One region of the Psychrobacillus mangrovi genome, then DNA from elsewhere that is predicted to be linked to it. Evidence: riboswitches for the same ligand, from Rfam matches in the RefSeq annotation. Region 1 holds a riboswitch; each other region holds the start of a gene.
What was found. Region 1 has a riboswitch for S-adenosylmethionine ahead of metK (methionine adenosyltransferase). Riboswitches for the same ligand answer to the same signal wherever they lie in the genome.
Positions count from the first base shown of each region.

Region 2: it holds a riboswitch for S-adenosylmethionine, as region 1 does, so the genes downstream of both, mtnK (S-methyl-5-thioribose kinase) here and metK (methionine adenosyltransferase) in region 1, are expected to answer to the same signal.
Region 3: it holds a riboswitch for S-adenosylmethionine, as region 1 does, so the genes downstream of both, WAX74_RS17800 (bifunctional homocysteine S-methyltransferase/methylenetetrahydrofolate reductase) here and metK (methionine adenosyltransferase) in region 1, are expected to answer to the same signal.
Region 4: it holds a riboswitch for S-adenosylmethionine, as region 1 does, so the genes downstream of both, WAX74_RS09980 (LLM class flavin-dependent oxidoreductase) here and metK (methionine adenosyltransferase) in region 1, are expected to answer to the same signal.

Region 1 is NZ_JBAWSY010000003.1:14,024-21,868, reverse strand. It holds gene WAX74_RS06075 (alpha/beta hydrolase) at 234-1,025, opposite strand; gene WAX74_RS06070 (gamma carbonic anhydrase) at 1,139-1,651, shown strand; gene metK (methionine adenosyltransferase) at 2,649-3,845, opposite strand; SAM riboswitch class I at 4,047-4,160, opposite strand; gene pckA (phosphoenolpyruvate carboxykinase (ATP)) at 4,357-5,943, shown strand; gene WAX74_RS06055 (hypothetical protein) at 6,003-6,452, opposite strand; gene WAX74_RS06050 (alpha/beta hydrolase family protein) at 6,456-7,244, opposite strand; gene WAX74_RS06045 (NUDIX domain-containing protein) at 7,213-7,695, opposite strand; gene WAX74_RS06040 (CPBP family intramembrane glutamic endopeptidase) at 7,724-7,845, opposite strand, start outside.
Region 2 is NZ_JBAWSY010000017.1:24,149-31,993, reverse strand. It holds gene WAX74_RS16675 (ABC transporter permease) at 130-1,149, opposite strand; gene WAX74_RS16670 (sugar ABC transporter ATP-binding protein) at 1,124-2,629, opposite strand; gene WAX74_RS16665 (sugar ABC transporter substrate-binding protein) at 2,809-3,888, opposite strand; gene mtnA (S-methyl-5-thioribose-1-phosphate isomerase) at 3,907-4,941, opposite strand; gene mtnK (S-methyl-5-thioribose kinase) at 4,938-6,125, opposite strand; SAM riboswitch class I at 6,200-6,354, opposite strand; SAM riboswitch class I at 6,521-6,625, shown strand; gene mtnW (2,3-diketo-5-methylthiopentyl-1-phosphate enolase) at 6,757-7,845, shown strand, end outside.
Region 3 is NZ_JBAWSY010000020.1:36,601-44,445, reverse strand. It holds gene WAX74_RS17810 (protoporphyrinogen oxidase) at 1-1,378, shown strand, start outside; gene WAX74_RS17805 (nuclease-related domain-containing protein) at 1,507-2,460, shown strand; SAM riboswitch class I at 2,658-2,762, shown strand; gene WAX74_RS17800 (bifunctional homocysteine S-methyltransferase/methylenetetrahydrofolate reductase) at 2,837-4,696, shown strand; gene metH (methionine synthase) at 4,677-7,845, shown strand, end outside.
Region 4 is NZ_JBAWSY010000006.1:3,736-11,580, reverse strand. It holds gene WAX74_RS10005 (YitT family protein) at 1-6, opposite strand, end outside; gene WAX74_RS10000 (ABC transporter ATP-binding protein) at 142-951, opposite strand; gene ssuC (aliphatic sulfonate ABC transporter permease SsuC) at 970-1,731, opposite strand; gene WAX74_RS09990 (sulfonate ABC transporter substrate-binding protein) at 1,749-2,798, opposite strand; gene WAX74_RS09985 (DUF1292 domain-containing protein) at 3,194-3,469, shown strand; SAM riboswitch class I at 3,797-3,908, shown strand; gene WAX74_RS09980 (LLM class flavin-dependent oxidoreductase) at 3,995-5,329, shown strand; gene WAX74_RS09975 (hypothetical protein) at 5,383-5,730, shown strand; gene WAX74_RS09970 (ABC transporter substrate-binding protein) at 5,825-7,477, shown strand; gene WAX74_RS09965 (ABC transporter permease) at 7,499-7,845, shown strand, end outside.

The DNA.
Region 1 (7,845 bases):
ATACCCTTACGCGGAGTCTCATTCTTCACGCTCATGCGGCGTGTAAGGCGCACATCCTGATAACACCTGCGGTTAAAGTTTCGTATTCATTACATCACAGTATGATGTATATAATCATGTTTTTGAAACTTTGTACTTATTACTAATAGATTCGTAACATAGGATAACGCCAGGATCTTTAACAAAGTCAAAATCTAATAAAATTATATAAAAATCTGACTTTATATAAATTATCAAACAATATAACCAATAGACCTTAAAACATTATTAATAAAGGCATGAGAATACTCAAATATCTCTTCCCTTTCCGGCTCCTGAAATAAGTCATGAAAACAATTTTTCCACGATTTATATTGATACTCAGTGAGGTCTTGCTTTTTAAGCCACGCTGCAGCGGATGTGGTATCAGCAATCTTATCGCGTTCAGCTGTCATTAATAATACGGGAACATTTGGTATTGATTCGGTTGATTGCAAGATACTTTTCATAAGTAATTGTAGTTCTATGTACCAAGCATTTGAAACGATTGTATGATATGTCGGGTCGTTTAAAAATTGTTGATAAATATCGTAATTTCTCGTTAATTCCTTTAGCTGTATATCATGGTTAATCTTTTGTTGTAAAGGTAACTTTGCTAGTGCATTCGTCCATTTAGAAGGTTGTTTTTTTAGATGTATCCAAGGAGAGGTTAAAATGACACCAGCATATTCTATTTGTAATTTATGCAACACTTTAATAAGTAGGGTTGCTCCAAGTCCATGCCCTAGTATAAATATAGGTAGGTTATAAGAAACTGCTACTTGTAAAGCAGAAGTTATATAATCTTTATAATGATCAAATGATTCATTATGTATTTGTTTTCCTCTTGTCTGTTCACCATGTCCTGGTAAGTCCCCCATCACAATATGACAGTTAGAACTTCTAAATTTTTCTATTAACCAAGCATATCTTCTATGATGTTCATATGCACTATGAACAATGACAACTACTGCTTTAGGTTTTTCTTCTGCTTCCCATTTCCACATGAACATCACCTCTTGTTTTTATTTATACAGAATGTGTACTTCTATATGTTTGATTATTTTTTTTCATTTGATAACATTAATTATATTCTATTTATATAAGGAGCGTGAGCATATTGATTTATCCATTTAAAGGCAAAAATCCATCAATTGATGAATCTGCATTCATCGCTGATTATGTCACAATTACAGGTGATGTGACAATCGGACAAGAGTCTACAATTTGGTTTAATACGGTAATCAGAGGTGACGTTGCTCCTACGATTATTGGACGAAGAGTGAGTATCCAAGATTTATGTTGTTTACACCAAAGCCCCAATACCCCTCTAGTTATCGAAGATGAAGTAACTATTGGACACCAAGTAACTTTACATAGCTGTACGATTCGAAAAGGTGCATTGGTTGGAATGGGCTCAATAATACTAGACGGAGCGGAAATTGGTGAAGGTGCATTTATTGGTGCTGGAAGTTTAGTTACCCAAGGTAAGAAAATCCCACCAAACACACTTGCTATGGGCAGTCCCGCACGAGTTGTTCGCGAGCTAACAGATGAAGACAAAAAAGACGTCCAACGTATCATTCGTGAATACGTTGAAAAAGGGCAATATTATAAATCCCTACAAAAATAAGCTTAATTTTTTAACTTCTTTGTGATTAGCAAAGATTTGAAAGGTGACACTCAATTATCTGCATTTGCGCTGGCCGCACGTTCGCATGAGCTAGCGCATTTCGCTGTCTCATATGGCACGTCATGCTGCTCGCAAGTGGCGAATGCAGGTGTCTTCTCTTGATAATTATAAATGACGTTCTATTAAATGTTCGACAATAAATAATATCGAAATGCAGATTCTGTATTCACTCTTTTTATTGGTACTGTATCATTGGATGTTTTAGGATGTACGCTTTATAGTCACAAGAGCGCGAAGAATGATACCCCGTAAAGGACGTAGGAGCGATGTAGGAGCTACTTATCCTGCGAAGGCTCATGCGTAGCGTGCGGCAAGCGCACATCCGTTAGTAGCTACTATATGCGTATCTAAATGTTTGGAATAGCGGATCCTGTATCATTTTATTTTTAAAATGTTCTACATCGGAATTTCTAGGATGTGCGCCTTACAAGCCGCAAGAGCGCGAAGAATGAGACCACGTAAAGGATGTGGGAGCGACGTAGGAGCGACTCATCCTGCGGAGGCTCATGCGTAGCGTGCGGCAAGCGCACATCCGAGTAACTGATCTATATCCGTGCTGTTATTTAGTTCACGGTGATAATCAAGGATTTGAAAGGTGACACTCATCTATCTGCATTCGCGCTGGCCGCACGTCCGCATGAGCCGCTGTATGCGCTAGCGCATTTCGCTGTCTCATACGGCACGTCATGCGGCTCGCAAGGCGCGAATGCAAGTGTCGCTCTTAAAATTAAGTAAAGTAGATTCTATTTATTTTTTTGACAATCATAAGTCTAGAATAGAGAATCTAGCGTTAATTTCTTTATTAAATTAATACTGTAAAAAAGGATGTTTCCAGGATGTGCGCCTTCTAATAATTCATTAAAAACTCACTATTATAAATTCAAACACAAAGAAGAGGCTTTCCTATATAAAAGGAAGCCTCTTCTTCATTTATTTCTTATAAACCAGCTTTTTGTTTTAATAAGTCTGCTTTATCTGTTCTTTCCCATGGTGCGTCAATATCAGTACGACCAAAATGTCCATAAGCAGCAGTTTGCTTGTAAATTGGACGACGAAGATCTAGCATTTTAATAATACCTGCTGGACGAAGGTCAAACAATTCACGAATATGTGAAACTAATTTTGCCTCTTCGATTTTTCCAGTACCAAAAGTATCTATTGCGATTGATACAGGCTGTGCAACACCAATTGCATAAGCAAGCTGTACTTCACAACGATCAGCAAGTCCTGCAGCAACTATGTTTTTTGCAACATAACGAGCAGCATACGCAGCCGAACGGTCAACTTTTGTTGGATCCTTACCAGAGAATGCACCGCCACCATGACGAGCATATCCACCGTAAGTATCTACAATAATTTTACGACCTGTTAAACCTGCATCACCTTGTGGACCACCAATTACGAATCGACCAGTAGGGTTAATGAAATATTTTGTATTTTCATCAATTAAATTAGCAGGAACAATTGGATTGATTACTAATTCTTTTAGATCTTTTTGAATTTGTTCTAACGTTACTTCCGGATGATGCTGAGTTGAAATAACAATTGTATCAATATGAACAGGATTGTTATTTTCATCATACTCCACAGTTACTTGTGTTTTGCCGTCTGGACGTAAATAGTTTAATGTTTCGTCTTTACGAACGTCTGCTAAACGACGAGCCAACTGATGAGCTAAACTAATTGGAAGTGGCATAAGTTCAGGTGTTTCATTACATGCATAACCAAACATTAAACCTTGGTCTCCTGCTCCAATAGCTTCAATATCAGAATCTGTCATAGATCCTTCGCGCGCTTCTAAAGCTTGATCCACCCCTTGTGCAATATCAGCCGATTGCTCATCTATAGCAGTTAAAACTGCAGATGTTTCTGAGTCAAAACCGTATTTTGCACGAGTATAACCAATTTCTTTAATAGTAGAACGAACTACTTTTGGAATATCTACATAAGTAGATGTTGTAATTTCCCCTGCAACTAATACTAATCCAGTAGTCACTGTTGTTTCACAAGCAACACGTGCGTTTGGATCTTCTGTAAGAATTGCATCTAGAATTGCATCTGAAATTTGATCACAAATTTTATCTGGATGCCCTTCTGTAACTGATTCAGATGTAAATAATCTGCGTTGTGTCATAGAATATTCCTCCTATATCCTGCGAGATTTCTCTCAAGAATTGATACGGTACTCATTCCCATGTCAAGCCATTTCAAATAGATTAAACTTGAAGCCGTTTCGGACTTGGCACACAAGGATAAAGGGCGATGTTATAAAAAAAACCTCTCACTCACGTATGTTTACATGAGGAAAGGCTATTAATATCATAAGCACCTTTCACTCTTATCAATCAAGGAATCTCACCTTGTCTCAGGTTGGGCACCTTTGCAATAGAAAAATTACAGGTTGCCGGGTTTCATAGGGCCTGACCCCTCCACCAGCTCGGGATAAGAGTATCCGTTCAATTTATCATCATACGTATTTTGTCACTTCATGTCAACATTTATTTGTTGACAATTTATTCACAAACAAAAAATAATCAGTTGATTAGTGTAGACTATTTAGTCAAATGTGTTATACTATTTCACATATGAATGATATATCCCTTTACTATTATAGGGAAAACAATAAAAAGGATGGTATATACTATATGAATTCAATCGATACTGTGAGTGAACTGAACGAATTGTTAACTGGAGAGAATGTAAACATTCAATTATCAGTACCGCAACTTGTGGAAAAAGCAACATCAAGAGGCGAGGCTGTTTTAACATCTACAGGAGCAGTGAAAGCAGAAACAGGTAAATATACAGGTCGTTCTCCACAAGATAAGTATATTGTTGATGAACCTATTTCAAGAGACAAAATCGATTGGGGTCCTGTGAACCAACCAATTTCTTCTGAAATTTTCGAATCATTATATAAAAAAGTAACAAAATACCTTGCAGAACAAGAAGAACTATTTGTATTTAAAGGATTCGCTGGTGCTGATAAAGAGTCACGTTTAGGTATTCAAGTAGTAAATGAGTATGCATGGCACAACCTTTTTGCACATCAATTATTCATTCGCCCTTCAGAAGAAGAACTTGTAAACCACAAAGCAGATTTTACTATTGTAAGTGCGCCAAACTTTAAGGCAGATCCTTCTATAGACGGAACAAATTCCGAAACATTTATTATCGTCTCAATGGAAAAACGCATTGTATTAATCGGCGGTACTGAATATGCTGGTGAAATGAAAAAATCTATATTCTCTATTATGAACTATTTACTGCCAGAAGCAAATATTTTACCTATGCACTGTTCTGCAAACGTTGGTGAAGATGGTGATGTAGCATTATTCTTTGGTCTTTCAGGAACAGGAAAAACAACACTTTCTGCTGACGCTGGACGTAAGTTGATTGGTGATGATGAACACGGTTGGTCAGACAATGGAGTATTTAACATTGAAGGTGGATGCTACGCTAAATGTATCGACCTAACTCGTGAAAATGAGCCTCAAATTTTTGACGCGATTACATTTGGAACGGTTTTAGAAAACGTTGTAGTAGATTCTGAAACACGTATCGCTAATTATGCTGATAATTCTTTAACTGAGAATACACGTGCTGCATACCCAATTCAATATATCGATAATATTGTAGATCCTTCTGTAGCGGGTCACCCAAATACAATTATTTTCTTAACTGCTGATGCTTTTGGCGTATTGCCTCCAATCAGTAAATTAACGAAAGAACAAGCAATGTACCACTTCTTAAGTGGATTCACTTCTAAACTTGCAGGAACTGAGCGTGGAATTACTTCTCCACAACCAGCATTCTCTACTTGCTTCGGTTCTCCATTCCTTCCATTGCATGCAACAGTTTATGCAGAAATGCTAGGGAAGAAAATCGATGAGCACGGTGCACAAGTATTTTTAGTTAACACCGGTTGGACTGGTGGAGAATACGGGGTTGGAAGCCGTATGAAGCTTTCATATACTCGTACAATGGTACGTGCTGCAATTGAAGGTGAACTAAATGAAGTAGAAACAGAAACTGATGCGGTATTTGGATTAGCAATTCCAACACAAGTAGAAGGTGTCCCTTCTGAAGTATTAGTACCACGTAATGCTTGGGAAGATAAAGCTGCTTATGATCAAAAAGCTAGTGAGCTAGCTCAAGCTTTCTGTGAAAACTTTAAAAAGTTCGGAACAGTATCAGAAGATATTACGCTAAAAGGCGGACCTTTAGCTTAATACTTGTTGAATTAATTAAGTAAAGAGGATGTCCCATTCATTTGGAGACATCCTCTTTTTTAGTCAGCATAGTCGTCATAATAATGTGTTATTACGGAGGGAGAAAAGATGGATACAAAGTTATTTGCCACTTCTTCGTTCACTTTATACAATATAATTTCGGAACCGTAATGACCTATTTCTAATCGTTCATCTCCATCCACATGAAAGAACATCTTGAACCATTTCAAACCACCTTTAAGATCGATTGAACTATTTCTAAAGAATAGGCGGTTTTCCTCATTTAAATTGATTGTTAACACTTTTATCAATCCTTCGTCCATAACAGAAACAGCCCTTGGACTTAACTCTTCAATGACATCCAGCTCTTCCTTCCAACAATGGATAACTACTTCATGAAACTCATTTGTATACTTGTCCCAAAGATCTATCCAAAAGCTTGTATTCATTGCAAATGAAGACTTTTCATTCGTACTGATTGTTTCTCCGGTTATAACAATATTACCCATCTATTAAACCCCTTTCTGCGTTTTCATCCATACACACGCATCTTTCACCACTTGTCGATTTACTTTACTTGGAAAGAAATGTGTGAAGTCTTCGTAATACCATTTTTCTACAACTTTATTATTCCCTATTAATGCTTCTTCTAAAACCTTTGCATGCTCAAATGAAACATTCAAATCCTTCATACCATGAATGATAAGTGTTGCTGCTCCTATATCTTGAATATGGGTAAGAGCATTACGATTGTCGTAGGCTTCTACGTTATTCGTCGGTGTACCTCCAATAACTCGTTTCATCATTCTTCTCATATCTGTTCGTTCATCATAAGTTAAAAATATATCTGAAACACCAGCCCACGTTACGATGGAAGTAATATCATTTCGCAATATTGCAATCCAAAGAGCCATAATACCGCCACGTGAAAAGGCAAATAAGTGAATACGATTAGTATGACAATATTGCTTTAATATATCTACCGCATAAACTGCATCCCATCTATCTTCACCAGCAAATTCATCTCGCCCTTCCCCTCCGCGGTTTCCACGATAATATGGCGCAAATACGATAAAACCTTCCGAGGCAATTTGTGCAATTCGGGCTGGTCTTACCATGCCAATACTTTGCATACCACCCCTGCAATATAGGATGCCATCATAAGAGCCCCTTTTTTTAGGCTCCGCTAGCATTCCTTTTACTCTGTATCCGCATGACCAATATGTTATTTCAGTTAGCATAATACGCGGATTTGGTGATGGATAACTTCTAATACTCTCGATTGTTCCATTTTCCTTCAAGCGCAATCACCTTTTCTAATATAGCTTTCATTCCAGCATCTCTCATATGAAAACTTAAATTATTATTATGTAATAAATCATCCGTGCTTAACCAAAGTGCACCGTCTGTTTCAAAGTTTGTGCTCTCAACTTCAATATGCCCGACCTCTGCAATAAACACAGCTTTACAAAATGGTTTCTCCTCATATACAAGATATTCTGCAAACCACTCAACATTTTTTATCTCAACGTTTGTCTCTTCTATTGTTTCTCTTAAAGCTGCTTCTATTACGGATTCTTTCCCTTCCACTTTCCCTCCTGGAAACTCTATACCCCTTTTTGGATGCAATGTTAATAGCCAATTATTTTGATGTTTGGCGATTACTAATACATGCCTTGCCTCAATAGAAAAAGTATCTTTTTCAAAAGACAATTCTACTCGATTTCCATTTAAATCCAGAAATGAAATCATTTAAACAAATCCTCACTATTTTTATACTTCATGCAACAATAGTCCAGTATACGAGCATAATTCCTATATCTGCTAAACAATGACTTATGATCGAGGCTGTTAAAGCATTTAATTTATATCGAAATATCCCCCACATGATTCCTGCTAAAA
Region 2 (7,845 bases), on a different contig from region 1:
CATGGTAAATACTAATTTTTTCATTATACGGTCTCAAGTTTTGTCAGCCCATTCAATAAATAATAAAGGATATGCTTGAATTATATACTTGCACGGGAAGAAAACAAGTACTTCGAGACACAAAATTTTTTAGGTTTGGGTGAACCGTTTTTTAGCGTATACATAAGTTACAGCCAGAGCTGAAACAAGCACGGCTCCCTTAATAATATCAAATGCAAAATACGGTAAGTTTTGTATCGTTAATCCATTCAATAGGATTCCAATTACGGCTGCTCCAAAAAATGTTCCAATAGCGTTTGGTTTTCCAGCACCAAGGACAGAGTATCCAACAAAGACAGCAGCTACAGCTTCCATTAATAGAGGTGAACCCGCATCAATTTGACCTGAACCAACACGTGCTGTAAACAATATACCTGCCATAGAAGCAAAAACACCTGAAATTACATATGCAGCACATTTTACTTTACGGGTGTTCACACCTGACAATGTTGCAGCCTCTGCATTTCCACCTGTCATATACAAAACACGTCCCCAACGAGTATGGTTTAGTACAACATAAGCGATAATTACTAGGATAAGCATGATCCAAACGGGAACTGGTAATCCAAGCATTCTACCTTGGCCGATCCAAAGAAATGCTTCGGAGAATTGCCCTGGTGCCGTCCCTCCAGAAGTAAGAGGCATATTATTATATATTGAGTATCCTTCCGTATATGTACGGTGAAAGCCTGCAACTATATACATCATACTTAATGTTGCAAGTAAATCTGGAATTCCTAAAACCACAATAAGAAAACTATTAAACAATCCAACTAGCACTCCTATTAGAATAGGTAAAATAAGTACAAGCCATAGTGGCATCTCATACCACACCATTAATGAAGCTGTTAAGACCGTCGATAGAGACATAGTAGAACCTACAGATAAATCAAAACCCCCAACCACCAACGTAAAGGTAACGCCTAGTGCTAAGAGCGTAACAATTGAAATAGAACGTAATATATCTGTGAAATTTCCATATGTGAAAAAGGCACTACTTATAGAGCTAAAATACAATATAATTATCAAAAGTAAGGCAATTGCACCATATTTAAATAGAAATTGAATTCCTCTTTCTTTGAACTTACTCTTCTTTTCCACCGCTTGCATATAACAAAATCCTTTCTTGGGTCGCATCTTCACGTGACAATTCCTTCACGATTTGACCGTTATACATAACTAGAATACGATCTGAAATACCAATTGCTTCTTGAATCTCACTCGAAAAATATAAACAACCCTTTCCACTATCAGCAAGTTCACGAATTAGCCTAAAGATATCTTTTTTGGCCCCAATATCTACGCCCTTTGTTGGCTCATCAAATAAATACACGTTAGAATTGCGTGACATCCATTTTCCAATTACTACTTTTTGTTGATTTCCTCCGCTTAAATGAACAAGTGGCGTTTCCGTATGATCCGTTTTGATTTGCAATCGATTGATGATGTCCTTTGCAAAGCTACGTTCCGCTTTTTTATCCATAAACAGAAGTCGTGAAAATTTCTTTAAATTTGGAAAGGAAGAATTCGTTTGTAACGACTCATGTACAAATAAACCTTCTTTTCTTCTTTCCTCTGGAATTAGTGCCATTCCTGCTCGAATGGCTTCTCCTGGATGTTTCGCTTTTAATTCTTTTCCTGAAAGGTTCACTCTGCCTTTTACTAATGACCCCAAGCCAAATAATGCTTTAGCGAGCTCCGTTTTTCCTGCTCCGACAAGTCCTACAATACCCACAATCTCTCCTTCAGAGACGGTAAATGAAAGGTTCTTTAATTTTTGTCCATCCGATAATTCTGTAACTTGTAGAATTTTTTCGCCGATAGGATAATTTCTTGCAACATGCTCTAAATTAAAAGATGAGCCTAGCATTGCTTCTATAATCTCATCCGGTTGCGCAGCTTCCGTATTAAAAACCTTTACAAGCTTTCCATCCCGCATGACGGTAATTCGATCACTAATTTCGAATACTTCTGGTAGACGATGTGAGATAAATATACATCCGACTCCTTGTGATTTCAGATGATCAATTACTGAAAAAAGCTTTTTGGATTCGTGGAGTGACAAAGGGGCTGTTGGTTCATCAAAAATAATAATCTTTGCCGAGCTTACAAGAGCTCGTGCTATTAAAACTAGTTGTTTTTCAGCTAAAGTAAGATTAAATGCTGGTTGATTGACAGCAATGTTTTCAACTTGCAAATGCTTTAGTGCTTTTTTAGCTTCTGTATGTAGCTTTGTTGTTGATAAAAACAAATTATTATTTGTAGCAATTTTATCCAGCATAATATTTTCAGCGACCGATAATTCCGAAACGATTGCTGTATCTACCTCTTGATAAACACAATAGATTCCATGTTCCTTTGCTGCTTTCGGTGAACGAAGCCGTACACTCTTACCTTCTAGAATTATTTCACCTTCATCCTGCTCATATACGCCGGATAATATTTTAATGAGCGTGCTTTTACCTGCTCCATTAACACCAAGTAAAGCATGTACTTCCCCTTTTGCAAGATGAAATTCGGCCTCTTCTAGCGCCCTCACATTTCCAAATGATTTACGTATGGAAGTCATAGAAAGAAAAGGATTAGCCATGACAATCTCCTTTCTGAAGGCTCTGTAACCTGCCGCCTTGTTATTCCTAAAAATTATTTTTAAGCATTTTATCGGATGTGCGAATGCCGCACGTTTCGCATGAGCCTCCGCAGGTTGAGTTAAGCCTTCTTAAAAAGAAGCTGCCCACTTTTTTAGGACAGCTACATTTTGTATAGTTGTTATTGGTTTTCTAACTCTTTCAAAGCTTCTGTGTATCCTTGTTCGCTTGCTCCCCAGCCTTCGATATATTCATGTAAGTCATTTGTCGTAACTGTTTCTTTTGGAAGCTTTTCAGCATCCACGAATACTGATTCTAAAACAACTTTTTCTTCTGGAGTTTCACCATTTATTTTTTGATATAAATAACGCACTTGAATACGCCCTATGTCCATTGGATCCACGGCCGCTGATGCAACCCATGGGCTATTGTCTTTTTGGATCATTTGTAAATCTTCGTCGCTCATATCGATGCTGTAAACTTTAATATCTGTTCTACCTGCTTGCTCAATAGCACGTACCGCACCTTTTGCAAATTCGTCCCAAGCTGCCCATACTGCCGTGATTTCTCCTTCATTTGGATATTGCTTTAAAACTGCTTCCATTTGCGATTGTGTGTCTAGGGCTGTATTTTGTGTCGCCGCACCAAACGTAGAGATTTCTTTAATTCCTGGATTTTCATTTAAGAATTGCTCATAAGCAACTTGTCTTCTTTCCATAGGTGCAAAACCTGCAACCCAGATTTTCACAATATTTGCTTCACCATTAGCATCATTTTTTAATTTTTCTAATGTCATTTCAGCCATCTTTTGATCGCCTTGCTCTAACACTGTAATGCCTTCTACTTCCACACCTGCATCAAAAGCTACGACTGGTATTCCTTTATCAACAGCATTTTGAACTCCTTGATTTAACGCTTCTTTTGTACCGTGATCAATTAAAATCCCATCTACACCTTGGTTTACTGCTGCATCTAGATTGGAAGCCATTTTTGCTAAATCACCTTCCGAAGTAAACACTGTTACAGTACCACCAAATTTCTCTACTTGCTCCTTTACACCTTCAATGTATTGTGCAGAAAAAGTACCAAGGTTTTGTTGCATAACCAATGCGATTTTCTTACCTGATAGCGGATTATCGGATGCTTCTGAATTAGCAGGTGTAGTTGTTGCTTCCTTTGCATCCCCTTTTGGTTGACACCCCGTTAATATAATTCCAATTACTAATAATACGGATAATAGCCATGCTGTTTTTGATTTCATGTTTGTTCTCCCTTTTCTTTAATTTATTAAACTAGGAATATTTTTAGTGTATTCCGGATAAATAATTCCTTTTTCTGTAATAATCGCTGTAATGTATTCGCCAGGTGTTACATCGAATGCAGGATTAAATACTTTTGTATCGAGTGGTGCTACCTGCTTTCCTGCAATGTGCGTAATTTCCTCCGCTGGACGTTCTTCAATAGGAATCTCTTTTCCGCTCTTGATGGTCAAATCAAAAGTGGAAGAAGGAGCTGCCACATAAAATGGGATATTAAAAGCTTTTGCTAATAAAGCCAAGTTAAGTGTTCCGATTTTATTGGCCGTATCTCCGTTTTCTGCTATGCGGTCTGCTCCTACGATAATTGCTTCTATACCTTTTGCTCCGATTGTATGTGCAGCCATGCCGTCTGTTATAAGTGTGACATCCACTCCAGATTGTTGAAGCTCCCATACTGTTAGGCGTGAACCTTGAAATACAGGTCTAGTTTCACAAGCGAATACTTCAAACTTTTTTCCTCTCTCACTGCCAAGATGGAATGGGGCTAATGCGGTACCATATTTTGCGGTTGCAATAGAACCTGCATTACAAATAGTCATCACTTTTGTTTGATCTTCAAGCAAGGACAAAGCATATTCGCCAATATTTCTACAGGATGCTTCGTCTTCTTGATGAATGTTTACAGCTTCCTCAAGCAAAAGTACCTTTGCCTCTTGTACTGTTACAGCATTTTCAACAGAACTTCTTAAACGTTCTAAAGCCCAAACTAAATTGACTGCTGTTGGTCTAGAATTAGCTAAATACAAGAAATCCTTGTTCAGCTGGAGATGAAATTCCTCTAAGATATTTGTTTCATACCTCTCAGCTGCTTTAGCTAATCCATATGCTGCGGTAATACCAATTGCCGGAGCCCCTCTTACCTTGAGAGTGACTATGGCATCGTATACGTCTTCCAAAGTTTCTAGTGTTAAATACTCAACTACGTGAGGTAATTTTTGCTGATCCAATATACGAAATTCTTTATCGTTCAACTCTATTGATAATGGAATACTCATTTGCGAAACCTCTCTAATAATCCAAATACTTCATCAATCGAACAAATTTCATAGCGTTTTAGTATAAGTGCTTCCCCTATTTGTAAAGTTTGCTTTTTGAAATTAATTCGTTGGTTATCATCTTCAATACTGTCCAAATCTTTTACGTGAGCTAACCCAATTGTGCGTCTAATTAATTCACAACCAGCAAAGCCTAATGTATCACTGAAAATTTTATCTAAGATATATTCTTTATATCCTTCTGTATCTTTAAAGGGGTGACTACTAGTTTTCCATAATTCCGAAAACTCTGAAGAAAAAATTTCCCATGTTTGTTGGATATGGTTGAGAATTACAACCCGCTTATCATTTTCTCTTGTGACAGTTTGAACGATTAAGTTTGCTAAAAACAAACCGACATCAAAGCCAATAGGTCCATAGAACGCAAACTCTGGGTCTATTACTTTAGTTTCTGTTTCACTAGCGAAGATACTACCTGTATGCAAATCTCCGTGAAGCAATGCCTCTGCTTCCGTCATGAAGCTATTCTTTAATTTTGCAACCTCAAGCTTTAATGTGCCATTATTCCAAATAGCTTTTACGGCTTCTCTCAACAATGGTTCAAAATCATTTGTCTCTTTGTCAAAAAACGGATCCGTGAAAATTAGATCTTCTGTAATTTTACACAACTCTGGATTCGAAAACTCTGAAACTAGTTTCTTTTTTTCGAATGGATGTAATCCAAAGTCAGATGTATGAAATAGCGTTTGAGCAAGATATTTACCAATGTGTTTTGAAAGGTTTGGATAAGATTCAAGTTCAATTAACCCTTCACGGGCAATTTTTAAATGGGATAAATCCTCCATTACCGTAATGGCTAGAACTTCATCAATTGCATAAACAGTTGGAACAAGACCCGCAGCAAACTCCGCATGTTTTTTTAAGGCATTTGCTTCAATTGCTGCACGTTTTAACGTAAGTGGCCAGCTTTCTCCAACAACTTTTGCATATGGTAATGCCTGCTTAATAATAAGACTTTTATCACCACTCAATTCCTTAATATAAAATACATAATTCAGATTACCGTCACCTATTTCCCGACACTCCAACTCTGCATCTGGTGGGAAGAAGTTAAGTTCTTTTGCATATAAAACTGCCCCTTCTTCTGTTAATGATTCATATTGTTTCTCTATAGCTATCGTCATTATTCTCTACCTTTCCGTTTCAAAATAAAAAGCCTCTTTCATAAGAAAGAGGCGTAGAATAAGAGATCTCTCGCCTCTTATCTTTCAGAAAGTTACCTTTCTGATGGAATTAGCACCGTGCCTTATGAGATTTTCATCTCGGCGCAAATTGCGCCCCGTTTCACAACGGTATTACGGTCGGTTGCTGGGCTTCATCGGGCCATTACCCTCTGCCTGCTCTTGATAAGAGTGCTATTACTTAAAACTTTATACTGTTTGAAAAATATCCTAGCATATTCAAAAAACATCTGTCAATAATTTTTTTAATACAATAAAAATTCTCATAACTATATTGACAATCTTTCAGTCTCATGAAATAATCGTTATTAATTTGACTAACTCAATTGAATAACTTTTTCTTATTTAGAGCAGGTGGAGGGACGAGCCCTATGATACCCGGCAACCGATCCATTAATGGGCACGGTGCTAATTCTTGCAGTCAACAGACTGAGAAATAAGAAGTCGTTAAACTATTAACCTCTTCTTATGCGGAAGAGGTTTTATTATTTTGAGGAAAGATTATCCACTATGGATAATAACTACGTAGAATTTTAGATTTTTTATTTTGAAATATAAAGGATAGTGATAATGAATGAGTGGAGTTACTACTCTCTATCAGGTGTACGGTAAACCTGGAACTTTTGAAAAAAAAGCAGAAGGAATTGCGCTAGGTTTAACTATTGGATCCTGGACGGATTTACCATTACTCGAGCAAGAGCAATTAAAAAAGCATAAAGGAAATGTTGTTTCGATAACTGAATTTGAAAGTGTTCACCATCCGCTAAAACATGATGAAATTAAGGCTGAAATTAAAATAGATTATCCTAGTGCTAATTTCTCCGCAGATTTACCTGCCATTTTAACAACAGTTTTTGGTAAATTGTCATTAGATGGTGAAGTGAAATTACTCGACTTAGAATTCTCATCAGACCTTTTAAGTAATTTTCCTGGACCACGATTTGGAATTGAAAGTATCCGTAATCTGCTAGGTGTGTATAATCGTCCACTTGTCATGAGTATTTTTAAAGGAGTAATTGGAAGAGATATAGATTACCTATCTGAACAGCTACGTCACCAAGCTCTAGGTGGAGTAGATCTTGTAAAGGACGATGAAATTCTTTTTGAAAACCCACTTACTCCTTTCGAGAAAAGGATAATCACAGCTAAAGAGGTATTACGTCAAGTGTATGAAGAAACGGGACACCGAACACTTTATGCGGTCAACTTATCTGGGCGGACATCCGATTTAAAATCAAAAGCCAAAAAAGCAAAAGATCTTGGGGCAGATGCTCTATTATTTAATGTTCATGCATATGGTCTAGATGTACTTCAAGAACTTGTGGAAGATCAAGATATTCAGTTGCCGTTCATGGCCCATCCAGCCTATAGCGGAGCATTTACTTCTTCCTCATTTTATGGAGTTTCAACACCCCTCCTACTTGGTAAATTAACTCGTTATGCAGGAGCCGATTTTTCATTATTCCCTTCCCCTTACGGAAGTGTTGCACTTGAGAAAACAGCTGCACTATCACTTGGGGAAGAATTGACTAAAGATAGCGCTGTTAAGCGAACTTTTCCAGTTCCTTCAGCTGGAATTCATCCTGGATTAGTCCCTTTGTTAATCGAGGATTATGGCATAGACAGTATTATAAATGCAGGTGGTGGAGTGCATGGTCATCCT
Region 3 (7,845 bases), on a different contig from region 1:
AGTAGTTGTGGTTGGTGGAGGAATTACAGGACTTTCTACGTTGCATTATTTACAAAGACTTAAAATAGAAAAAGCATTAAATGTGGATTTGATTCTTGTGGAAGCGAATGAATATTTAGGCGGTAAAATTCATTCTGTAAAAAATGATAGCTTTATCATGGAAACAGGCGCTGATTCAATCGTTGCCCGAAATGAAGGGGTAATGCCTTTTGTTGAGGAGTTAAAATTACAAGACAAGCTTGTTTATAATGAAACTGGTATTTCGTATATTTACACGAATAATGAGCTTCATGCAATTCCAGCTGATACGGTATTCGGAATTCCAACAAGTGAGGAGTCTTTGGAGAGTAGTACGTTAGTGTCGGATGAGGGTAAAGAAGAGGCATTGAAAGATTTTGATTTTCCTAATGAAAGCTTTACGAAAGAGAGTTCGGTTGGTACATTTCTTGAGCATTTTTTAGGGAAAGAGTTAGTGGAGAAACAAATAGCACCCGTGTTGTCTGGAGTTTATTCGGGGAAACTAGAGGATCTCACTATAGCTTCCACACTACCTTATTTGATTGACTATAAAAACGAGTACGGCAGCATCATTAAAGGGTTAGGAGCTCATAAAGAAAAGTTCGAAGCAGCGGCAAATAAAAAATTCATCTCCTTTAAAGGGGGTCTTTCTGCATTAATCAATCGCTTGGAGGAAGAATTGAGCGAATGTACTATTATAAAGGGAGTACATACAGAGAAAGTTATGAAAACAGAAGCGGGTTATGATGTTTTATTGGCAAATGGAGAAACTATTGAAGCTGATTTTGTAGTACTAACGACTCCGCATAATGTGACGCAGAACATACTGCAAGATAAAGACTTAGATGTGGATTTTAATAAATTGAAGAATTCATCATTAATTAGTATTTATCTTGGTTTTGATATTCTCGATGAGCAGTTACCTGCTGATGGTACTGGTTTTATTGTTTCGGAAAATAGTGACGTGAAATGTAATGCATGCACATGGACGAGCCGGAAATGGAAGCATACATCTTCGAGTGGAAACTTGCTCGTTCGAATGTTTTACAAAAGCACCAATCAAGCGTTCGAGAGTATGAAGCATATGAGTGAGGAAGAGTTGGTGGAAGTAGCTTTACAAGATATTGATAAGAGCCTGAAGCTTAACGGCAAACCTAAAGTAGTAGAGGTAACTAAATGGAATGAACAAATGCCAAATTATCATTTAGAGCATGGCGAAGCGATAAAGTCATTGAATCAGAAATTAGAATCTATGCTTCCGAATGTATTGCTTGCTGGATGCTCCTATTATGGAGTTGGAATTGGTGCATGTATTAAAAATGGTAAGGAAACGGCGGAAATGATTGCAGCTAGAATTTAATTTAAGAAGTAACTTTTGGACCAAAATTCGATTTTGGTCCTCTTTTAATTGTAGGAATGAAATTGTTGCTGTTTTAGTGAAATTTACATGTTTTGTATATGTGATACGATGCGATTGGGGGTGTTAAAATGATAGTCAAAACGCGTTCGCATGAACATAGCATTATTGGTCTACAGATATTGAATAGAAGGTTGCCAGATACACACGAGATGAAGGAGTTGATTCATTCGAAAATGCAAATGGCAAAGGCAGGCGTATATGGAGAGGTACGAATGGATTGGGTGTTTCAGAAGTATTCATTTCCATTTGAGTATGTGGTGCTACATGATGTGAGTTTAGAATCGTACGGGAAATTTCAAATAGATACAGTATTTCTAACTCAGTACTTTGCTGTGGTTTTGGAGAGTAAAAATATTGGTGGTAGTTTACGTTTTAAGCAGAATCCTTCTCAGCTTATGCGAGAGAATGAAGAGGGAAAAGTGGATGTGTTTGAGAGTCCAGAGGTTCAGATTGAACGAAATATATATTTGCTCGAAGATTGGCTGAGATTGCAAGGAGTGAAAATTCCTGTGTATGGTGTAATCGTGTTGACGAATTCAAGGGTGAAGGTTGTAGAGCCTTCGGTAAAATATCCCGCGGTTCTTCATTCGACGATTCCAGTATTTTTGCGGAATATGGTTCGGGAAAATGTGTATTTAACAGTAGATGAAATACGCGAGGTGGCTGAGAAAATAATTGCCAGTCATCAAACATACTTGCCATTTCCAATGTGCGGTCGCTGGGGCATTAATCCACATGAATTGCTGACAGGGGTCTTTTGTGAAAAGTGTGAGACGCATGGGATGGTTAAAAAGAAAAACGGTTGGAACTGTTTTCGGTGTGGCCACGTAGATCGCTTGGCGCATGAGAAGGCGATTCGTGAGTGGTTTATGCTAATTGGGGATAGTATTAATAATCGGCAATGTAGATATTTTCTCAGATTGGATTCTTTTCAGGCCGCATCCCGCATATTAAATTCTATGGGGCTAACGAGAGAGGGCTCATCTAAACGCAACACAATTTATAAGTGGAATTGGTCATAAATTGATGAATCGGATGATAAAGTGTGATAATCGGATAATAAGTCGGGATTATCGGATAATAACTCAAGAAAATCGGATAATAATCACCAAAAATCGGATAATAAAAACACTCTAAATATGTAGAAAATTCAATCTACGTCTTGACGCTTTAGTTGAATAAAGGTACGATAAGTCTAACTTAAAAATTGAATACTGAATTCTTATCAAGAGAAGCTGAGGGACTGGCCCTTTGAAGCTTCAGCAACCAGCCGTTTGGTCAGGTGCTAATTCCAGCAGATGCTTAAGTGTCTGATAGATGAGAAGGGACGAATTTTACATACTCGTAAAGCCTTCTTTTCATGGAAGGCTTTTTTTATTTGAGAGAGGATGATTGCGAATGGGTTTATTAGAGAAGCTTCAAACGAATGTGTTGACTGCTGATGGAGCGATGGGGACACTGCTTTATTCATATGGAATCGATTATTGTAATGAGGAACTAAATATCCAGAAGCCAGAGATCATTGAGAAGATTCACCAGGACTATATAGTTGCAGGTGCGGATATTATTCAGACGAATACGTATGGTGCGAACGCGATCAAATTGGCACGATACGGACTAGAGAATCAAATGAAAGAAATCAATGAAGCGGCGATTCAAATCGCAAAAAGAGTAGCTGCGCCAGCTGGACAATTCGTACTTGGTACGATTGGTGGAATTCGCGGTATTCGAAAGAGTGATGCGACCATTGATGAAATTATTGCGACGGTCAATCAACAAGCCACCCAACTACTATCAGGAAATCCGGATGGATTATTATTAGAAACTTACTATGATTTTGAGGAGCTTTCAGCAACGATTACGCATCTACGAAAGTTGACGGATACACCGATTATTGCGCAAGTATCGATGCATGATCCAGGCATCTTGCAAAACGGTATATCGCTAAATGACGCATTACATCATCTTGAAGCATTAGGGGCAAATATTGTAGGTGTCAATTGCCGACTTGGTCCTCATCATACGATTCAAGCGTTCGAAGGTGTTACTTTACCTGAAAAAGCATTTCTTTCGGCTTATCCTAATGCGAGTTTACTCGATGTGGAGGATGGTCGTATAGTTTACGAATCTGAGGCAGATTATTTTGGAAAAGCTGCTCTATACCTCCGTGAAGCAGGAGTTCGATTAATAGGCGGTTGCTGTGGTACAACACCAAAACATATTGAAGCCGTGAAAAAAAGAATTGGAACCCTACCTCCAATTACAGATAAAATCGTAACACCTAGAAAGCCGATAATCATTCAAGAAGCAGAACCAACTATTAATCAGCCGCTTCATGAAAAAGCAAAAACCGAAAGAACAATCATCGTGGAACTGGATACGCCACGCCATTTAGATACAACCACTTTTATGGAAGGCGCAGAACAGCTCAATGCAGCTGGAATTGATGCAGTGACGATGGCAGATAACTCACTTGCTTCTCCTCGTATTAGCAATATGGCGATGGGCTCGATGTTAAAATTACAAAACAATATTCGTCCACTGGCTCATATTACTTGTCGTGACCGGAATTTAATTGGCTTGCAATCACATTTAATGGGTCTCGATGCACTTGGAATTCATGATATATTGGCTGTTACCGGAGATCCAACTAAAATTGGAGATTTTCCAGGTGCAACAAGTGTTTATGATGTATCAAGCTTAGAGTTACTACAATTAATTAAACAGCTAAATGAAGGTATTTCATTCTCAGGAAAATCGCTTCGAAAAAAAGCCAATTTCTCTGTGGCAGCTGCCTTTAATCCAAATGTTCGGGTACTCGATCGCGCAGTAAAACGATTAGAGAAGAAAATCGAGTGTGGAGCTGATTATTTCATTACCCAACCTGTTTATTCGAAAGAAAAAATTGAAGAAATATATGAAGCGACAAAACATTTATCAACCCCAATTTTCCTTGGGATTATGCCACTGACAAATAGTCGTAATTCCGAATTCCTGCACAATGAAGTGCCAGGTATTAAATTATCAGACGAAGTACTAGAACGTATGCGTGCTTGTGGAGAAGATAAAGAGCGCTCTACTGCGGAAGGTATACAAATTGCTAAAGAGCTTATTGACACTGCTGCGGAATTATTTAATGGTATTTACATTATTACCCCGTTTTTCCGAGTAGATATGTCACTAGAATTAATTCGCCATATTAAAGAGATTGACGCAAAGAAAGCGAGAGAAAACAGCTATGTCAAAGCATCTAATTGAACAGGAACTTCAAAAAAGAATTCTTATTATTGATGGCGCAATGGGGACGATGATCCAAAATGCGAATCTCACTCCAGAAGATTTTGGTGGGGAAGAATACGAGGGGTGTAACGAGTATTTAAACGTTGTCAAACCAACTGTTATTGAACAAATTCATCGGGAATATCTAGAAGCCGGAGCAGATATCATCTGCACGAATACATTTGGTGGCACACCTGTCGTATTGAATGAATATGATCTTGGTGACCAAGCGCATGAAATTAATATACGTGCAGTACAGCTTGCGAAGAAGGTTGCAATTGAATTATCTACTCCCGACTGGCCGAGATTTGTGGCTGGTGCAATTGGACCGACAACAAAGACATTGTCTGTTACAGGTGGAATAACCTTCGATGAGTTAACAAATGACTTTTACATACAAGCAAAGGCATTGGTCGAAGGTGGCTCCGATGTTATCCTGTTGGAAACAAGTCAGGATATGCTAAACGTAAAGGCTGCAACCATTGGAATAAAGCAAGCATTTACAGAAACGGGTAAGGACCTTCCTATAATGATTTCTGGAACAATCGAGCCTATGGGAACGACGCTTGCGGGTCAAAGTATTGAAGCGTTTTATATTTCGATTGAACATATTAAACCACTCTCTGTGGGGCTTAACTGTGCAACTGGGCCAGAATTTATGACAGATCATATTCGCTCCCTTTCGGAGTTATCAGTTGGCTATGTTAGCTGTTACCCAAATGCAGGCTTACCGGATGAAGAAGGACATTACCATGAATCACCTGAATCGTTATCGAAAAAGTTAAAGGGTTTTGCAGAAAAAGGATGGCTAAATGTAGTAGGTGGATGTTGTGGAACTACTCCTGCCCATATTCAAGCAGTTCGCGAAGCGGTAAAAGATATTGCACCTCGGAAGCCAGCTGAAACAGGCCATGGTCATGTGGTTTCAGGGATTGAACCGTTACTATATGACGAAACAATGCGTCCACTCCTAATAGGTGAAAGAACAAATGTGATTGGGTCACGAAAATTTAAAAGACTTATTGTGGATGAAAAATTTGAAGAAGCTTCAGAAATTGCGCGTGCACAAGTAAAAGGTGGCGCTCACGTTATCGATATTTGTCTTGCTAACCCTGACAGAGATGAATTAGCTGATATGACCAACTTCATGAAGGAAGTTGTGAAAAAAGTGAAAGTGCCGCTTGTCATTGATTCGACGGATGAAAATGTCATTGAAGAGGCATTGAAATATTCGCAAGGTAAAACAATCATCAACTCCATCAATTTAGAAGATGGCGAAGAACGATTTGACGCAGTTATGCCGCTTGTCAAAAAATATGGAGCAGCTGTAGTAGTAGGAACGATTGATGAAGTGGGAATGGCGGTTACCCGTGAACGGAAGCTGGAAATTGCGGAACGTTCGTATGATTTGCTCGTAAATAAATGGGGACTTGCGCCTGAAGATATTATTTTTGATCCGCTCGTTTTCCCGGTAGGTACAGGAGATCAGCAATATATTGGCTCAGCAGTGGAAACAATTGAAGGAATTCGATTAATTAAAGAAAAGATGCCTCGTTCCTTAACTATTTTAGGAGTAAGTAACGTGTCGTTTGGTCTTCCACCAGTAGGGAGAGAAGTTCTCAATGCTGTTTATTTGTATCACTGCACACAAGCAGGTCTTGATTATGCGATTGTAAACACGGAAAAGCTAGAGCGATATGCATCTATTCCTGAACAGGAAATTGCGATGGCCAACGAGCTTTTATTTACAACAACTGATAAAACATTAGCTGATTTTACTGACTTTTATCGAGACAAAAAGAAAGAAAAAACCGAAGAGGATATCCCGAAAACGGTACCCGAACGTCTTGCTTATTATATTGTGGAAGGTACGAAAGAAGGGCTTATTCCAGATTTGGAAGAGGCACTTAAAATGTATGACAACCCCTTAGATGTTATAAACGGACCACTGATGGAAGGTATGTCCGAAGTAGGGAGACTTTTTAATGACAATCAATTAATTGTTGCGGAAGTTCTCCAAAGTGCTGGTGTAATGAAAGCGTCTGTTGCTTATCTGGAACAGTTCATGGAAAAGAAGGAAGATGACTCTGGTAAAGGGAAAATTGTTCTTGCGACTGTAAAAGGTGACGTACATGACATTGGGAAAAACTTGGTCGATATTATTTTAAGTAATAACGGTTATAAAGTAATTGACGTTGGAATAAAAGTAACACCTGCCACTTTAATAGAAGTTATTCGAAAAGAAAAGCCAGATATCGTAGGTTTATCAGGTCTTCTCGTAAAGTCAGCTCAACAAATGGTCATTACCGCACAAGACTTTAAAGAAGCAGGTATTGAAGTTCCAATGCTTGTAGGTGGAGCAGCGTTATCTCGACGATTTACAGAGACAAAAATTTCCGCTGAGTACGATGGGCCAGTCCTTTATGCAAAAGACGCGATGCAAGGTTTAGATCTCGCAAACCGTCTACAAAGTGAGGAAGATAAATCTGTTTTGCTAGAAGAATTAATAACTCAACAAGAAAAGCGGAAAGTAGCAGAAGCAGCTCGAGCTTCCAAACAAGCTGTAGCCGTGTTAACGAAACCAGTTAAAACAGTACGTGAAGATGTTCAAGTATACAAGCCAAAAGACTTACGTCGTCACGTTTTGAAAGACTATTCTGTATCTCACTTATATCCATACGTTAATATGCGGACACTTATCGGCCATCATTTAGGCTTAAAAGGGTATAGTGATAAATTATTGGAACAAGGCGACGAACGTGCGGTGGAATTACATGAACTAGTAACCGAGTTTCTAGGAGCTGGCATTCTAAAACCATCTGGTATGTATCAATTTTTCCCTGCTCAATCGGATGGAGACGATGTAGTGATCTATGATCCAACTGATAGCAAAACAGAAATAGAACGATATACTTTCCCGCGTCAATCTGTCGAACCATATCTTTGTTTAGCGGACTATTTAAAATCCGTAGAAAGTGGAGAAATGGATTATGTTGCATTTATGCTTGTTACTGCAGGACACGGCGTTCGTGGAGCAGCTAATATACTGAAAGAACAAGGAAAGTTTCTAGAAAGTCATGCATTGCAGGCAACTGCTCTTGAACTGGCAGAAGGGTTTGCTGAACGGA
Region 4 (7,845 bases), on a different contig from region 1:
TTTCACATGACATCATCCTAAATTAGACATGAAACTGCGTGTTCTAAAAGTGTATGCTTATCTTTTATTAGGAATGACATTATTAAGGCTGATAACTCTTCTTTTAATGAGTTAAGCAGAATTACCAGCCATTTTACATATTTATAAAACTACTTTCGGAATAGGATGAATAGGATAGTTCAGATCTTCCGCTACATTACGTCCTTTATGATCCGGATGATCAATGATTTGCATTAAAATTTGTTTAACTGTGGTAGTAAAAACTGAATGATCTCTTTGTCTAGGTCTTGGTAATGGAATTGGTACATTATGAGCAATTCTACCTTCTTTTAATAAAATGACGCGGTCTGCAAGTGCAACAGCTTCCTCCACATCATGAGTCACAAGCAAAGTTGTAAAACGTTGATTAATCCATATATCTTCTATTAAACTCTGCATTTCTAGCCGAGTGAATGCGTCCAAAGCTCCAAGTGGTTCATCAAGCAAAAGGAGGCTTGGATTGTGAATTAGGGCTCTGGCTAAGGCTACTCTTTGCTTTTGGCCACCTGAGAGTTTGGAGGGCCATTCATGAATCCGATTTTCTAATCCGACATTTCTTAAAACCACCATCGCTTCTTCTCGATGAATTCCCTTTAATCCCAATTCTACATTCTCTAGTACACGTTTCCACGGAAGAAGCCGTCCGTCTTGAAACATCATACATGACTGCCTGTTGATGGACATCAATTCTTTCTCGTCCACAAGAATTTTCCCGTCTGTTGGTTTTTCAAGTCCGGAAAGTAATCGAAGCAAGGTGCTCTTTCCACAGCCACTCTTTCCTACGATTGCAACAAATTCTCCTTTGCGAATAGCGAGATTCAAATCTTTTAATATTTGGGTACCATTATAAGACTTGTATAAATTTTTCAGGTGTATATGAGAGTGGCTAGTGTTTTCTTTTTCTTCTTTCATTCTCTTTCCCCTTCAATTCTAAGAATGCTTTGCATAACCTGGATGCCACTTCAACCATCTTCTTTCAAGGAACCTGGCGATAATGTCTGAAAGCTTACCAAGAAAAGCGTACATTAAAATACTTAAGATAATGACATCCATTTGCATAAATTCCCTTGCATTCATTGCCATATAACCAATGCCGGAAGTAGAGGATATAGTTTCCGCAACTATTAAAGTAATCCACATCATGCCCAATGAAAAACGGATACCAACTAAGATGGAAGAGAGAGCACCTGGAAAAATTATATTTAAAAATAAGGAAAATTTGTTTAATCCGTAGATTCTTCCCATCTCAATCAGACCTTGGTCAACCGATTTAATTCCATGATACGTATTCAGGTAGATAGGAAAGAGAACACCTAAAGAGACAAGGAATATTTTTGCCTCCTCTCCGATGCCGAACCACAATATAACGAGGGGTATCAAAGCTAGGTGTGGAATGTTCCTTAACATCTGAACAGATGTATCCGTAAGCATTTCAGTTGTACGAAACAATCCATTTAGTAGACCAAGTATAAAACCAATGCTACCACCAATAAAGAAACCGATTAATGCTCGCCAAAGGCTTACCCAAACGTGATGAAACAACTCACCAGTTTTCATTAGCTCTATAGCTGCAAAATAAACATCAGTAGGGGCTGGCAGAATTTTAGTTGAGAGTATGCCTGTTTTTATAGAAATTTGCCATAGAAGAAGTAGTGAGAAAGGTACAATCCAAGGGAGTGTTTTAGAAAGGATAGAAGAAAAAGAATGCTTCAATTTCCTTCATCCTTTTCAAATGAATAAACACTATCCTCAACATTTATTTTATTTGGGATAATTTTTAATTCATAGAACGTATCTGCAATTTCTTGCTGTTCTTTTATGATTTCTGCCGTAATTTCTTGTACACCGTATACTCGTCTTTCAACAGCCAACCTCATCGAGGACTCATCGATACCGAGAATACTAGAAAGCATAGTGGTTAATTCCTCTGGATGTTCATTTGCCCATTCACTTGAATGTTGGATTTCCTCTATGATGATTTTTGAGATGTCACTGTGTTTCGCGAAATCAGAAGAAGCAAGAAAGTAATCTCGATCAGATGTTAGTCCTTCTCCGTTCACTAAAAGACGGGCATCGGTTGCCATTTCTGTATCTGCTGTAAACGGATCCCATACTACCCAAGCGTCAATATTTCCTTGTTCGAATGCAACTCGTGCATCTCCAGGTGATAAGTACGCTGGTGTTATATCTTCATAGAGAAGATCAGCTTTTTCCAATGCTTTCACAAGTAAATAGTGAGAGCTTGAGCCTTTAGCGAAGCCAATAGTTTTTCCTTTAAGATCCACAAGTGTCTTAATTGGGGAATCGTTCTTAACTAGAATTCCTGAGCCCTTAAATTTTGGGTTTCCTACTGCGATATATTTCAGAGTAGCCCCTGAGGACTGTGCAAATATAGGAGGTGAATCACCTGTTCTACCAAAATCAATGCTCCCAGCGTTTAAAGCTTCGAGTAAAGCCGGCCCAGCTTGAAATTCAAACCATTCGACCGAGTAATCGAGAGACTTTAATCGTTCTTCCAATGTCCCTAAATTTTTTAAAATAATTAATGGACCATTTTTCTGATATCCTATTCTAACTGATTGTTTGGTAGTTGTTTTTGACTCAGCCTCGTTATTGCTAGAACAGGCTGATAGGAACATTGCAACAATCAGTAGTAGACTAGTAAACAAAGCAAAAGGCTTACATATTCCCCTTGATTTCAATATTGGTACACTTCCCCTCATCGTATAGCCAAATTTAAAGTGATTAGGCAAATTCATCGGCTCAATTACAACCTATGCAATAAAAAAAAGAATTTTTAGGCCTGTCTTGAATCTATTAAATTTGTTTTGCATAAAAAGTAATAAGTAGAAAGGATGAAAACAAGAGCGGTTGAAATACTATGTATAAGTAATTCTATGTGGGAGGAATAATGATGAACCAATCATCCTTGTTTGAAGACAGAGATATTGGATAGTTCAACTGTGCAATTGTTCCGCCTACATATTATAATGCCCTTTTTATTTTTTTAGAGGAATGAATGGATAAAAAGAACTTAATCCAAAGACAAAAACTAGAGAGATTTTCTTTTTTGCTAATAATTCGTTTTTAACGGATAATTAATTGAAAGCAGAAAGAGTAATTTTGCAAAAATAGTTTGAGGAGGTTTTTTAGAATGGAAGAAAATCAGGGGAAAATTGAAATTGGTAATATCTTTACGGTGCTAGATGAAAACGATCAAGAGCAAGATATGGAAGTGCTTGGTCTGTTGACGGTGGATGAAGTTGAATATGCTGCAGTCGGTTTTGTAGAAGATATTCAAGCAGAAACGGAAGATGACATAGATGTTTTCTTTTTCCGATTAGAAGACGAAGGAGAATTGTCTTTTATAGAGGTTGACGAGGAATTCGAAAAGGTTTCTGCTGCATTTGCTGAAGCAAGCAATCAATAATAATCAAAAGGAAGAGCCAAAATAGCTCTTCCTTTTTCTTTTGTTGAAGAGGATAAGGTAAAAATGAGTTAATGATTCATAGTATTTTACTATCAATTGAAAAAAATATTCTATCATTCAAAGTATTGCAAATTTGTCATGAAAAGTGATAGGATACATATTAATAATTATTGTTAAAAGTTAGGCTAATTTGAAGAGTTGGAAAGAAAATATAATACGAAAGTATTTTATTTTTTTACCTAATCCCTACTATAACGATGCGAATAATTTATTTAGAGTAATAGAGTAGAAAAGGTATTTATTAAAAAGACAATTTCATATTTTAAATTCTTATCAAGAGAGGTCGAGGAACTGGTCCTATGAAGCCTCAGCAACCAGTTATTACATAGTTAATAACACGGTGCTAATTCCAGCAAGTATAAAACTTGGTAGATAAGAAGGAGACTTTTTTATGCATGGTCCTTCTTATTTGAAGGACCATTTTGTTTGTTCAAATTATCTCTAACAATAAAAGGAGGAAAAATAATGACAGAGCAAAAGAAGTTGAAGCTAGGAGTAATCATTCATGGAGTTGGTGGAAATATTTCTGGTTGGAGACATCCTGAAATACAAACGGATGCAAGTGTAAGTCTAGATTTTTATAAAAATCGTGCTCAAAAAGCAGAAGAAGGCAAGTTTGATCTTGCTTTCGTAGCGGATGGGTTATATATCAATGAAAAATCAATTCCCCACTTCTTAAATCGTTTTGAACCTTTGACCATTCTATCTGCGCTTGCTTCCGTGACTTCGAATATCGGACTTGTCGGAACTGTATCCACATCGTATAGCGAGCCGTTTAATGTGTCTCGTCAGCTTGGATCACTAGACCATATTAGTGGAGGTCGGGCTGGGTGGAACATTGTCACTTCCCCTTTAGAAAAAACGGCACTAAATTATAGTAAAACGGTAGAAGAGCATCCGAATCATCCAACGCGTTACAAAATTGCTGCTGAATATTTGGAAGTTGCAAAAGGTCTTTGGGATTCATGGGAAGATGATGCGTTCATTCGAGATAAAGAATCAGGTGTGTTCTTTGACTCAGAAAAGTTACATGAGTTGAATTATAAAGGAGAATATTTCTCTGTTGCTGGTCCACTTAATATCGGTCGCTCAAAACAAGGGCGTCCAATCATTTTCCAAGCAGGTTCCTCCGAAGATGGTAAGAACTTTGCAGCAAAGGAAGCGGATGCGATTTTTACTGGTCATGGTAATTTGCAAGATGCACAGAAGTTTTATAAAGACGTAAAAAATCGAGCAATAGCATTCGGACGCAATCCAGATGAAGTTGTAATTATGCCGGGAATAAGTCCAATCATAGGAAAAACGGTAGAGGAAGCGGAACAAAAATACTTGGAAATTGCAAATTTAGTTTCTATAGAACAGGCACTTGCCTTTTTAGGAAGATTTTTCGAGCATCATGATTTCTCTCAATATCCATTGGATGAAGCATTCCCGGACGTTGGAGATTTAGGTTCAAACAGTTTTAAAAGTGAAACGGATCGTATTAAACAAACGGCAAAAGAGCAAAATCTAACACTTCGTCAAGTGGCACTAAGTTCTGCTACTCCACGTACGCCGTTCATTGGGACACCGGAACAAGTTGCAAATCGTGTACAAGAATGGTTTGAAGGTCAAGGTGCAGATGGTTTTATTGTTGGATATGATTTACCAAGTAGTTTTGATGATTTTGTTGACCTAGTTGTGCCAATTCTTCAAGAGCGAGGAATTTTCCGTAAAGAATACGAGTCTGATACATTGCGAGGAAACTTAGGTATCCCTTATCCGATAAACCGTTATGCGAAGGAAGTAGTTAATAAATAGAAGTTTCCATATTTATAATCCTAATATTTTAAATGCGTAAAGGGGGACTCCAAGTGAAGGTAAAAGAATATAACAGCACATATAATTCGAATACCCTACCAAGTCTTCAATCTCATGATATAAACAAAATTTTAAATCTACCGGATTTGCTCTTTTATACTTTTTGCAATGAAACTTACAGTATAAACCGCGGCATATACAACACAATTGATCAATGGTTTTATGAACGTGGGTTAGTAAATATCTATAAACGTAGAACGTTTTTATTGTCTTTTTTAAGCTTTATCAATGAAAGTAAGCTAAATCAAAATCAACATAACATGGTTAAGTTTGGTCCTGGAGGATTAACAAAAGAATTAGAGGGATTTTTTCTAAACTCTGCAGGTCAACCAGAGATATAAGGATTTCATAGAGATTCTATTTTTTTATAAATTTAAACTTACTAAACATATATGATTAAAAATCATTAATTTTAAAAGTGTGGAGGTAATAATAATGATGGGTTTTAAAAGGTCAAAATCAATCTTTTTTACATTATTTACAGCATTAATACTAGTAGTATCTGGTTGCAGTCAATCATCAGGGACCAATCAAGGTGCACAAACTTCGGCGACGGATAATACTTCATCTAATCCTGTTTCAGGTGGCGAGCTGTCTTATGCACTTGCAACGTCCCCAGATACGCTAGATCCACATCGAAGTGGGTTAGCTGTGTCCGTTCGTGTATTTAGAACAATTTTTGATAGTCTTGTTGTCCAAGATGCGGATAACAATATCCAACCATGGCTGGCAAAAGAATGGGCCGTATCGGAGGATGGTAAAAGTTATACGTTTAAGTTGCGTGATGATGTGAAGTTCCATGATGGAACCCCTTTTAATGCAGAAGCGGTTAAATACAATTTTGACCGAATACTTAATCCAGAAACGAAAGCAGGGAATTCAACAGCATTACTTGATCCATACGAATCTTCAGAGGTTGTTGATGAATTTACAGTAAAACTTAATCTATCTACCCCTTCTTCCTCTTTCTTAGGAAATCTAAGTCAAGCGATGTTAGGAATTGTATCACCTACAGCAGCTGAAAAATACGGAGATCAGTTTGGGAAAAATCCGATTGGAACAGGACCATTTAAATTTGTCAGTTGGACAGAAAATGCAGATATCCAGGTGGAAAAAAACAGTGAATATAATTGGGGACCTACAAGTGTAGAGAACAAAGAGCAAGCCTATCTGGATAAAGTTACATTTAAAATTATTCCAGAGGAAGCGACTCGTGTAGGTAGTGTACAAAGCGGGCAGGTGCTTGCGGCAGAAACCATTCCACCACAAAATATTGTATCGCTAGAAAATGATCCAAATACTCAAATACTAAAGGTTAATACACTTGGTTTACCGTATACACTCTTTTTTAACCAAAGGGAAGAACCTTGGAATAATGTAGATGTCCGCAGAGCTGTTTTACAAGCGGTTGATGTCGACGCAATTCTGAAAACCTTGTACTTTGATACGTATGAAAGAGCTTGGTCACCTATAACACCAGGGATTTTAGGGTATGATGAAAAGCTTGAAAATAGTTGGAAATATGATGTCGATGCAGCAAATAAATTACTAGATGGAGCAGGATATACAATCGGAGCAGATGGTGTCCGAGAAAAAGAAGGGAAAAAGTTGACGCTCAATTATGTAGATGTCTCTCCGAATCGCGAAAAACGAAATGATATTGCCGCTATAATACAACAACAATTGAAAAAAATAGGAGTAGATGTAGAGGTTAATATAACTCAAGATTATTTAACGGTAATCTATCAAAACGCCGATTATGATTTGTACGGCAATAGTCAAGTGAATTCAGATCCAAATGCCCTACGTAGCTTATATCATACACCTCCTGAAAATATTACTCGTAAAGGCTTGGGTGGAACATCTAATTTAGAACTGGATGAGTTGTTAGAAAAGGGAACGGTAGAATCTGATCCTGCGAAGCGGGAAGAAATATATAAAGAGGTACAGAAAATTATTATTGATCAAGCGTATGTTATTCCAATATATGTTTTTCCTTATACAGTAGCAGCATCTAAAAAAGTGGATGGAATTAAGTTTGATGCTTTAGGTTATCCATTATTTAATGATGCATTTATCAAACAGTAAAAAGTAGAAAGGAGCTTGTTTATGGTTTTAGTCAGCAAGACATTACAAAAACTTATAAATGCATTACTATCCATTTTCGGCTCCTTAGTCCTTGTTTTCTGCATAATTTATATGCTGCCAGGGGATCCGGTTCTATCTATGCTGGATCCTAATACAGCAACACCTGAGGCGATAGAAAATCTTCGCAAGGAATTAGGACTGGATCAGCCATTTTATGTTCAGTTTGCAGATTATTTTAAGAACTTACTTCAAGGGGATTTTGGTCAATCTCGGATTACAAGTGAGCCAGTACTACAAAAGATAATCGTCCATTTGCCAGCAACACTCCTCTTAACACTTACAAGTATGGTACTTTCTGTTGTTATTGG